One region of the Shewanella sp. 10N.286.51.B8 genome, then DNA from elsewhere that is predicted to be linked to it. Evidence: predicted binding sites of a transcription regulator. Region 1 holds the regulator's gene; the other holds the start of a gene.
What was found. The regulator sigma-54, encoded in region 1, starts transcription at its own class of promoters, with help from an activator protein. The targets are predictions, from matches to a motif close to GTTGGCACGNNNNTNGNNT.
Positions count from the first base shown of each region.

Region 2: AB4160_RS13975 (HAD-IIB family hydrolase) is a predicted target of sigma-54. The motif match lies at 2,845-2,863, and genes of this name have one in related genera.

Region 1 is NZ_JBFRKG010000008.1:37,873-43,344, reverse strand. Features, by position in the region: gene mgtE (magnesium transporter) at 1-385, opposite strand, end outside; gene AB4160_RS04205 (HPr family phosphocarrier protein) at 584-856, opposite strand; gene rapZ (RNase adapter RapZ) at 882-1,730, opposite strand; gene ptsN (PTS IIA-like nitrogen regulatory protein PtsN) at 1,727-2,170, opposite strand; gene hpf (ribosome hibernation promoting factor) at 2,173-2,460, opposite strand; gene AB4160_RS04185 (RNA polymerase factor sigma-54) at 2,484-3,968, opposite strand; gene lptB (LPS export ABC transporter ATP-binding protein) at 4,103-4,834, opposite strand; gene lptA (lipopolysaccharide transport periplasmic protein LptA) at 4,834-5,472, opposite strand, start outside.
Region 2 is NZ_JBFRKG010000035.1:81,938-87,409, forward strand. Features, by position in the region: gene AB4160_RS13965 (sugar phosphorylase) at 1-660, opposite strand, end outside; gene AB4160_RS13970 (glycosyl transferase) at 723-1,943, opposite strand; gene AB4160_RS13975 (HAD-IIB family hydrolase) at 1,945-2,796, opposite strand; gene AB4160_RS13980 (diguanylate cyclase) at 3,093-4,928, opposite strand; gene AB4160_RS13985 (hypothetical protein) at 5,312-5,472, opposite strand, start outside.

The sequences.
Region 1 (5,472 bases):
CGCGATGGCGGTCTTGACTGCTCATGGATTGCAGTACTTTTTTATAAACAGCATCTGGCAAACTTCTTAAGATGTAAGCCAAGTCATCGGTATCCATCCCTGAGGTGGCTTGGGCTACTTTTTCTGGGGTCATAGCGCTGATGAGTGAATCTTTTAACTCTTCACCGAGTTCTTCTAGGATTTCACCCGCTTGCTCATGATCAATCAGTTGCCATAACACTTGACGAGTTTTCGGCGGTGATGATTCAAGAATTAATGCCACATCGGAGGCGGCCATGTCATGAAGCATATTTCTGACATGAACAAACATACCGCTACCTAATGCTTGTGTAAGCTGATTAAGACGTTGTTCGGTCAGTTCGCTGTCGATGACTTCAATACCCATTGGCTACTCCTGAAAAGACGATGATGAAATGTTAACTTAACTCACCGGAAAGAATGAAGAAATTTCTAATATCTGATGGCTTGATGCGCAATTCATAAACACGCTAATACTGCTTGGTGGTGTGTTGAGTATAGCTAATAAAATAATGGTAAAGGTGAGTCGCTGTGTTTCCTTGGAGATGTTACTGGGCGCAGGCGGTTAGCTTTCTTCGTCAAATTTATCGTTGATTAACTTGCATACGGCCTCAAGGGCTTTTTCTGCATCACGGCCTTGAGCTTCAACAGTAATGATTTTACCAATGCCACTTTCTAACATTAATAACCCCAATACGCTGGCAGCACTGGCTTGTTTCTCACCTTGGATAAGGGTGATAGTTGCGTCAAACTCGGTAGCTAAAATTGCCAATTTAGTCGCCGCTCGCGCATGCAAGCCTAGCTTGTTACTGATGGTAATTTGCTTTGAATAGGCCACCGTTTTGGCTGGCGTTGTGGTTAGCTTATTCAATGCCAAGCTCTCTATGGCGGGCGCTGACTTTGTGCTTAGAGTTGTTGAAACGTTTAGCGAGCTGATCGGCAATATAAACCGAACGGTGCTGACCGCCGGTACAACCAATGGCAATGGTCAGGTAGCTGCGGTTATTACGCTCTAAATGTGGCATCCAAGTGTCAAAAAGGTTTTCAATTTGCCAGATAAACTTATTCACCAAAGGCTGTCGCTCTAAGAACTCTTGCACGGGCGCATCTAGGCCTGTGTAGGGCCTTAACTCAAGCTCCCAGTGCGGATTCGGTAAAAAGCGCACATCAAACATAAAGTCTGCTTCAGCCGGCATGCCATGCTTAAAGCCAAATGACTCAAAATGTACCACTAATTCTTTATCAACACTGCCTAGCAAGATTTGCCGAACATGATCGCTCAATTCGTAGATATTAGTTTGCGAGGTGTCGATATAGTGATCAACCATTTTGGCTATGGGTTCGAGTAACCGCCCCTCAAGCTTAATGGCTTCTTGTAACGAAATTTGATTCTTAGACAGTGGGTGTAATCGGCGGGTCTCACTAAAACGCTTCAGTAACACTTTATCGTTGGCGTTTAAAAAGAAACTGGTAATGCTGGTATCGTCAGACAGTAAAGCAATTTGCTCTTTGAGTACTTTGCCTTGCTCTTCGATATTACGCACATCGACGCTAATGGCGACAAGCTCGTTACTATCTTTAAGCTGTTCAAGCAGGCTGCCAATCAGTGGCAGTGGCAGGTTATCAACACAGTAATAACCTAAATCTTCAAGCACTCTCAGTGCGACTGATTTTCCTGAACCTGAACGTCCCGATACGATGACAAGTTTCATGCAGTAATAACCTGATAAAGTTCTGTAGCGTCATGACTCTTTCGAAGTCGTTTAAGTATCAATTTATCACTGAGTTTCTCTGCCATGCTAGATAATGTGCTTAGGTGTTGCTGGCACTGATCTGCAGGTACAAGAAGCGCAAATAAAATATCTACAGGTTGCTTGTCTATGGCATCAAAGGCGATTGGCTCTTCGCATTTGATTAAAATAGCAATGGGTTCTTCGATATTATCTAAGCGCCCATGTGGAATTGCTATGCCATTTCCTATACCTGTACTGCCCATTTTTTCACGCGCTATTAGACTTTCAAAAATAGCCTGTGAAGAAAGGGTTGGGTACTGGGCAGCCATTAAATTGCTGATTAATTCCAGTACCTTTTTCTTACTGCCCGGAGTGGCACAGGTAGTGCACGCCGGCTGCAGGATGGTACGAAGTTCCATCGTTAATGCTTAGTGAGTTTCTCTTTATGTTTAATTACCTGACGGTCTAGCTTATCTATCAGGGCGTCTATTGCCACATACATATCAGCGTTACGCGATACAGCAAACACTTCACCGCCTTTTAGGTGCAGTTTGGCTTCGGCAATCTGTTGTAGCTTTTGAACATCGAGCACAACGTGAACATTATTGATCTGTTCGAAGTGTCGTTCAAGCTTTGAAAATTTTGTTTGCACGTATTCCCGTAAAGATTGAGTTATTTCAATATGGTTTCCAGTCAGGTTAATTTGCATAGGTCATCCTCCAATAACAAAAGTTATAAGCTTTTGCGTTGGTTTGAGGGAGGGATGAGCATTGCCTCTCGATATTTGGCTATCGTACGTCGAGCAACGTTAATCCCTTGTTCAGCCAATAGTGTCGCCATTTTACTATCACTAAGAGGCTTTTTCGGGTTTTCTGCAGCTACGAGCTTTTTAATAAATGCGCGAATTGCTGTAGAAGAGCATTCTCCACCATCATCGGTACTTACATGGCTTGAGAAAAAATATTTTAGTTCAAAAAGTCCACGGGGGGTATGCATGTATTTTTGGGTCGTGACCCGTGAAATGGTCGACTCGTGCATTTCAACCGCTTCAGCAATATCATTGAGCACCATCGGCTTCATGGCTTCTTCACCGAACTCAAAGAAACCTTGCTGAAATTGTACGATACAGTTAGCCACTTTTAGTAAGGTTTCATTACGGCTATCGATGCTTTTGATAAACCATTTAGCTTCTTGTAAATGACCACGAATAAATTGGCTGTCAGCTTGGCTTGAACCGCCTTTGGCCATAGCTGCATATTGCTGGTTAACGCCAATTTTAGGCATGTTATCGGGATTTAGCTCGACCACCCAGCGACCATTCTTTTTAAGTACAGTAACATCAGGAATGACGTACTCATCTTTAATGGGGGTAATTTGCAAGCCTGGACGTGGATTGAGCGTTTGAATAAATTCAATGGCTTCACGTAAATCATCTTCTTTAAGCTTGGTTTTACGCATCAGTAACCTAAAGTCACGACCGGCGATTAAATCAAGATGATCTTTAATCAGTAACTTAACATTATCTATGCAAGGAATTTCATTAGGGTATTGGCCTAATTGAATTAATAGACACTCACTTAAATCTCGCGCTGCAATGCCGACGGGATCGAAGTGTTGTACCCGTTTAAGTACAGCTTCAACTTCATCGAGTTCGATATCGTCAGTGCCTAAGGATTGCAAAATGTCTTCAACGCTCTGGGTGAGGTAACCGCGCTCATCAATGGCATCAATAATGGCGGTTGCAATCACTAAGTCATTTTCAGAAAAGGGAGTGAGGTTTTTTTGCCATTCAAGATGCTCATACAAGCCTTCACTGGTTTCGCCTTGAAACGGCATATCATTACCGCTCGATACTGCGCCAGAGCCAGAAGTAGGCGAGGCGGTATACACCTCATCCCATGTGGTATCCATAGGGAGTTCTTCAGGCATAGAATCTTTAGTGAGCGATTCAGTGGTATCAACCGTTGAGGTGTCTTTTTCTATGGTGACTTGGCTATTATCACTAAAATCGGTGTCAGTTTGCAGGGCGTTTTCTTTTACGGGCTCTTTGGCTTTAGTGAATTCGTCTTCAAGCTCTAATAGCGGGTTTGAATCAAGTGCTTGTTGAATTTCTTGCTGTAGCTCCAATGAGGAAAGTTGCAATAAGCGAATCGCTTGTTGCAACTGTGGGGTCATGGTTAAGTGTTGACCCATTTTGAGTTGGAGTGAGGCTTTCATGTACCGCTTGTCCCTAATTGAATTACATCATCGCGACGAACAGTGTGGGCGCTAGTTTATGATCCTAGAAAAATAGACTAGATTAAGGTTTGTTGTTGGCCGCGAATGCCATACTAAAAACTGAATAGTGCTAACTATAGCTTGAATTGTTCACCTAAGTATACCGACCTAACTTGCTGATTGACTAAGATCTCAGCAGGTGTTCCTTCAGCAATCAAGTTTCCGTGACTCACAATATATGCTCGCTCACACACATCAAGTGTTTCACGGACATTATGGTCGGTAATTAGCACCCCTAAACCACGGCTTTTAAGTTGTTGAATAATTTTCTTGATGTCGATTACTGAGATAGGATCTACCCCTGCAAAAGGTTCATCTAATAAAATAAACTTAGGATTTGCCGCTAATGCGCGTGCAATTTCAACTCGGCGACGCTCGCCTCCCGATAACGCCATACCTTGGCTATCACGGATATGAGTTATGTTAAATTCTTCTAATAAATGTTCCAGTTCTTCAATGCGCTGCTCATTTGATAAGCTTTTGCGAGTTTGAAGCACTGCCATTATATTATCGTGTACTGTGAGCTTACGAAAAATACTGGCTTCTTGAGGTAAGTAGCCAATGCCTTTTCGGGCGCGCAAATGCATTGGATCTGCGGTTAAATCATCTTCATCGATCAGAATGCGGCCCTTATCACTTTTGACTAGGCCTACGACCATATAAAAGGTGGTGGTTTTACCCGCACCATTAGGGCCAAGTAAGCCAACAATTTGGCCGGTTTTTACCGTCAGGCTGACATCTTTTACTACCTGGCGACTTTTATAACTCTTAGCGAGATTTTCAGCGGTTAACGTAATTTGGGTCATTAGTCATTTTGCTCAGCTGCTGGGGCTGACAATGTCGCCTGCGCCTCAGCGTTAAGTGATTCAGTTACTTCGGGTGTTTCAGTTGAGTTCACAGCCTCTACAGCAGATAAATTGTTGTTTTCAATTATAGCTGGTGGCGTGTCATCACCGGGTTTAGCGCTGTCTGGTAAATGTGGTTGCTCATCTTTTTTCTTTTCAGAATCAATCAAGTCTGGGTGACTTTCTGGTTGAAAAATAGTGATAACCCGATCTTCACCAGTACCGGTGCTTTCAGCAATTAACTGCTGCTTTTCAATGTTGTAGCTAATTAGGTTACCAGTAACCTGGCTACCCGCTTGGTCCAATTTAGCATTACCCGTTAAGGTTAAAATGCTAGTGGCAAGCTCATATTTAATTTCATCGGCACTGGCAGTACCAATACGGCCATCATCTAACTCTTGGGAAAATGTCGCAGGGTTACCTGTGGCAACCATGGTTTTTTGGGTGCCGCTTTCGGTGCCAAATGCGCGTAATTCGTCGGCATTAATGTTAATCGACCCTTGAGTCACATTAACTGGGCCATAGAAGATGACCTGATTGTTTTTTATGTCAGCTTTTTGGCTCACAGCTGCGACTTTAAGCTCTTGCTGTAAATCGCC
Region 2 (5,472 bases), on a different contig from region 1:
AAACTCCAGCAGCACTTGCGGGTTTCTAAAGTCAAAATCCACTTGGTCATGACTAAAGGTGCACCACACATGCTGCAGACCTTTAGCGGTATCTGTGGGCCTTAGTAAATCAGATGTCCGTGGCCGCACTACCGCAGATAAATCATCCTCAGGCTTAGCGGTAAAAAAGTAATCATGACCTAGGCCCTCACCTTTAATGAAGTTTTGAAACCACGCGCTACGGCTAGAGCAGTGATTAATCACTAAATCAGACATTAATCTGCGTTTGTTGGCAATTAACTCAATATCCGACCAATCACCTAAGGCATCATTGACACTTGAGTAATCAATTACAGCAAAGCCATCATCCGAACTATAAGGAAAGAATGGCAAGATATGCACCCCATTGATGCACTCAAGGTAGTTATCCATAAATTCTGCAAGAATGGATAACGGCTTTTGCCCCTCTTGAATAATGCTATCACCATAGGTGATCATGATGACATCGTGCTGCGACCAATGATTGGCATAGGGATGTGGCTCATCACAATCGACACTAATATTCATGGTGTTAATCAATTGCTCAGCAAGATCATCCACTGACACATCTAGTGTGATATCTTGATAAATACAACCTAACTGCTGAATTAGCTTTTGCTTAAGTGCATTAATGTCTGCCATTTTGACCTCTTCAAACCTGCGAGCTTGCCCTGCTCGCGGGTATCCTAAAATCTCACTCATAATTACATAAACTCTGCATTATCAGCCTCTACCGCTTCTTTGAGCTGCTCAAGCACATCAGGCATAGCGCTGATCACCCGGCTCCATGTTGGCATAAAAGGGGTTTCCATTGGGTTATCAAGAAAACGCTGCCCAGCGGTCACAATATTTTGGGCAAACATTTCTACGGCTTTTTCTTCAGTATGGATATCGGTGGTGAGCCCATTCATAAGCGCATCATTATGGTAAGTTTCCACATAATCGAGGGCGATACGATAATAGGTCGCTTTTAGGGTTCTAAAGGCTTCGGTACTAAAGGTTTCCCCTTGGGTAGCCAATTTACGATAAAACGCCTTGGTGATATCAATCGACATTTTTGATAAGCCCGCTTCCGCATTATCTAGGGATAAATCCTGATGTTTGTGATCGTAATTATCCGCAATGTCCACCTGACAAATACGGTTATGAGCATAGTTACGATGCATCTCACTCAGCACCCCAATCTCTAAGCCCCAATCACTGGGAATACGTAAATCGTTTAACACATCACGTCTAAATGAAAACTCACCGGCTAATGGATAACGAAAGCTGTCCATATATTCTAAATAATCATTATGACCCACCACTCTTTGTAAGGCTTTAATCAATGGCGTGACCAATAGTCGAGACACGCGGCCATTAATTTTGCCGTTGGACATGCGGGCATAAAAACCTTTACTGAACTCGTAATTAAACTGTGGATTGGCCACCGGATATAACAATCTTGCCAGCAGGGATTTTTCATAGGTGACAATATCGCAATCATGCAGTGCCACTGATTCCGTTTTGCCGGACGCCAAAATATAACCCATGCAGTACCAAACGTTACGGCCTTTACCGAGCTCTTTCGGCGCAAGGCCCAACTCACTTAATTTAGCATCAAGGGCTTGCAGTCTGGGGCCGTCATTCCAAAGTACTCTATGGTGTTGTGGCAGCTGATTAAAAAAACCCAGCGCCTGTTTATATTGCTCTTTATCGGCCCTATCAAGCCCAATCACAATTTCATTTAAGTAAGGCACGTCTTTTAATTTACTAATAATTGCAGGTAAGGCTTCACCCTCTAGCTCTGAATACAGCGAAGGTAAAATCAGCCCTAACGGCCGCGTTTTAGCAAATTTAAGTAAGTCCTGCTCCATCTCTTCATGGGTACGCTGGGTCAGATTATGTAGGGTAGTCACTATGCCATTTTGGTAAAAATCAGCCATGTTATGCCTCCTCAAGCTTCAATGATGTTGAAGAATTTGGGTTTAAAAACAAAGCTTCTAGGCATTCTGCCCAGCCTTTAGGGCCGTATTGGCTACTTTGAATCGGTGTTGATGTGGTATCGATTTTTGGAAAAGTATGAGTGGGAGATTTAATTTGAATGGCAATATCAGCCGCCTCTAGCATGGCGCTGTCGTTACCACTGTCACCGAGGGCAATGGTTTGCACGCTGGTTTGATAAGCATTGGCATATTGCTGGGCTAACCAGTCCATGGCGCGGCCTTTATCTGTATGGCCGCCAACATGTAAGAAACGCCCGCCTTGGAGCATATTCACGCCTAGGCTATTCATATGGGCCATAAAGGCTTGCTTTCGAGTGTCATCACCGGTCCACAATAACGGCTCAGAGTAATGCCTTACCAAGGCCAGTGTGGCTTTTTCTGGGGTTAAATCCGTTAGCTCACAAAGCTCTTCGGCTGTCAGAGATGAAAAACCAAGGTAATCTTCTGTAAATGCTTTGGCCTCGGTTTCCAGTAAGGTTAACCAATGGCTTCTTGGCTCACAAAATTCTTTTACCCAATAATACCCTTGGGTAAAGGTGTCTTGAGGCTGAGTGTCAAAGTAACCAATGGGAATGTAGATCACTGCGCCATTTTCTGAAATAAACGGTGAGTTAAAACCAATGGTTTGCTGAAACTTTTCCATTTCGGCAAACGTTTTACTGGTATTAGGGATAATAGGAATTTGCTTTTCATTTAATCCTTCAATTACCGCTATTGCGCTGGAGAAACTGTAATCAAAGTGATCAAGTAAAGTACCGTCCATGTCTGTAAATATTAGCGGTCTTGTGGTCATATTTATTCCCTTCCATTACCTAAACAATTATTCAACTGCCTAAAAATGTTTCAGGTTACATGCCAGCTTTTGGCGCTTTGCACTAAAATGGTTAGAAACCAAACATTAGACACTGAATTTATTGATTAAATAATTTATCCGAAGGGAAAGAACACATTAAAAAAAACACAGAAATGGATCATAAATGCAGGATTTTGAAACAAACTTTGCACCATTACGGTGCAAAGAGAGCGTTAAAGGTTAGCTAATTACACTTGCTAATAGGACTGCATTAGCCAAGCTGTTTTTGGTAAGGGTTATGCGCACTCAGCAGCAAGGTGCACTTTATTTTTACCTGCATATTTAGCTCGGTACAGTGCTTCATCTGCTATTTTTGCTAAATCAAATAATGACTTAGTGCTATCAATATTATTTACCACTCCCATGCTCACCGTTAAATCAAGACTAATATCGTCAAAGTGAAACGCTCGAGATGCTATGCCGTGACGCAAACGCTCTGATATCGCAAAGGCTTGATCCATATTAGTATTGGGTAACACTATCAAAAACTCTTCACCGCCGATCCTACCTATCAAGTCACTGTTTTTTAATAAGGCTTTTGCTCTTTTTGACAGCGATTTTAGCGCAAGATCGCCCACATGATGCCCATAAGTGTCATTAATGGTTTTGAAGTTATCAATATCAAACAGGATCACTGCCAAAGGTTGCTGTTTTTTTGCCGCTTTTTCAACGAGGCTCTGACCTTGGGTAAAGGTTTGGCCACGATTATAAAGCCCGGTAAGAAAGTCAATTTCTGCACGAAATTTTAACGATCGCCGCGAGAGCAATAGGAAAATAATCAAGGTTAATAACACCACAGCAGAAACAAAAAGTAGCATCAGATTAAGCTGATAAATACGCTCTTTATCTTCAACTGCTACCAAGTTTAATTCATTAATAGCAAGCCTATTCGCCAGTAATTGATTTTCAAAATTGACCAATTGGTCATTATGACCAAGCGCAGAAATGATAACTTGGTTGCTAATGACGCTTTGGTGCGCCTCCCTTTCTAAATCAATGACATCAAGCAGCGTATTAACGGCCTCAATGGGCTTAGCCTCATCCATCGCAATTATGGCATCGGCCTGTAAAATCATGCTTTGCTGGTTTTGACTAAAGTGTTTATCTTGTTTGAATGCGCGCGCCATTTCAGCCGCTTTTACTGCATCACCAATTCTTAAATAAGCTAACGCCAGATATAAGTAATTGCTGGTTTTAAAATAACTTTCTTTGGAAGTGTGGTGTAATGCAACCGCTTTTTCTAAATGCTCAATAGCAAGGGGAAAATCATTCATTCTTAGCGCCACGCGGCCGCTATTTAGATGCGCGAAAAATAATAAATCTTTGTAATCTTTAGCTTCATTGGCCAAAGTGAACTGCACCGTCAGGCTTTTCTGAGCTTTATCCCAATCCCCTAGCTTTAATGCCTCGCTAAGCATATTGTGTTGCATATTGAACATGTCTTCTTTGTCATTAATACGCTGCCAAGTCAGGTAGGCTTTTTCAAAGTTTTCATACCCTTGTTGATGTAATCCCACACGCCGATAAAGATTACCTGTCGCATTATAAATCAAAGCTTTACGGTTTAAGTTTAGCGCACTACTTTTATCAACGACTGTCAGCGCTTCGCTTAATAAATCAATGCCCTGTTGAACCGTAGTAGGCTCTGTATAACAAAAAGCATTTTGAGTTAATGTCTTAGCGAGTAATTCTGAGTTGTTATGCTGACGAGCATAATGGAGCGCGAGTGTTCTATCTTCACAGTAAACCGCAGGATCGTTAGTTTGGAGATATTTAGCAAAGGAGCGCTCTAAGTAGCTATCAATTAAGATATCAGTCACCGCCAAAGAGCTAACCAGCGCGATACCCTTATCATAACTGGCTATAGCTAATTCCAACTGGCGAGTTTTTTCGTACTGCTGGCCATAAACAAAATAATACTTTGCTTGAGATTCAGCATCAAAGTTGCTGCCTGTAAGATCAAATTGGTCTAATAACGCAATCGATTCTGCAGCAGAAAGCCCTTTAATTGATTGTTCTAATTTGAGGAAAGCATCATTGGCAACAGCACTCAAGCTTGCTAAAAAAAGCATACTGCACAGCCATGGGATAAATCTTCTCATCTACAAACAATCCATTTTTCGTTAGCTAAATAGCACTTTTGTAGTATATCGACTTAGGCGTAATATGGAATGGCTTCGCAACAAAACTCACAACCACCTACAAATTGATACAAATAGACTAACAGAACTGATACACAAGTAACTTAAACCCGATAAGCCCTTAAAAAATGCACTAGGCATAACAGCAAGAGTTAACGATGAATAGAGTCTGGGTTTACTTAGCATTGGCTAATGCTTGAGATGAATTATCTGAGTTTGCGAGAATCGTTTTGTGAGGCCGATAACAGCCATCACAAATTATTTTTTGCCATAAAAATAGTCAAAAATAACGATTTTAATGCTGTAAATTGGCGTTATTTAACAGAGCTTGGTTCGCACGATGAAGAGTAGCTGTCGAGTTCAATTAACCCTTTGAGGATAATGCCGTGATAGCGCGCTTTAATCAGTTGATAATCCATATCTGCCGCAAAATAGTAGGTGACATCTTCATCGCCAGTTTGCTCCACGGGGATCA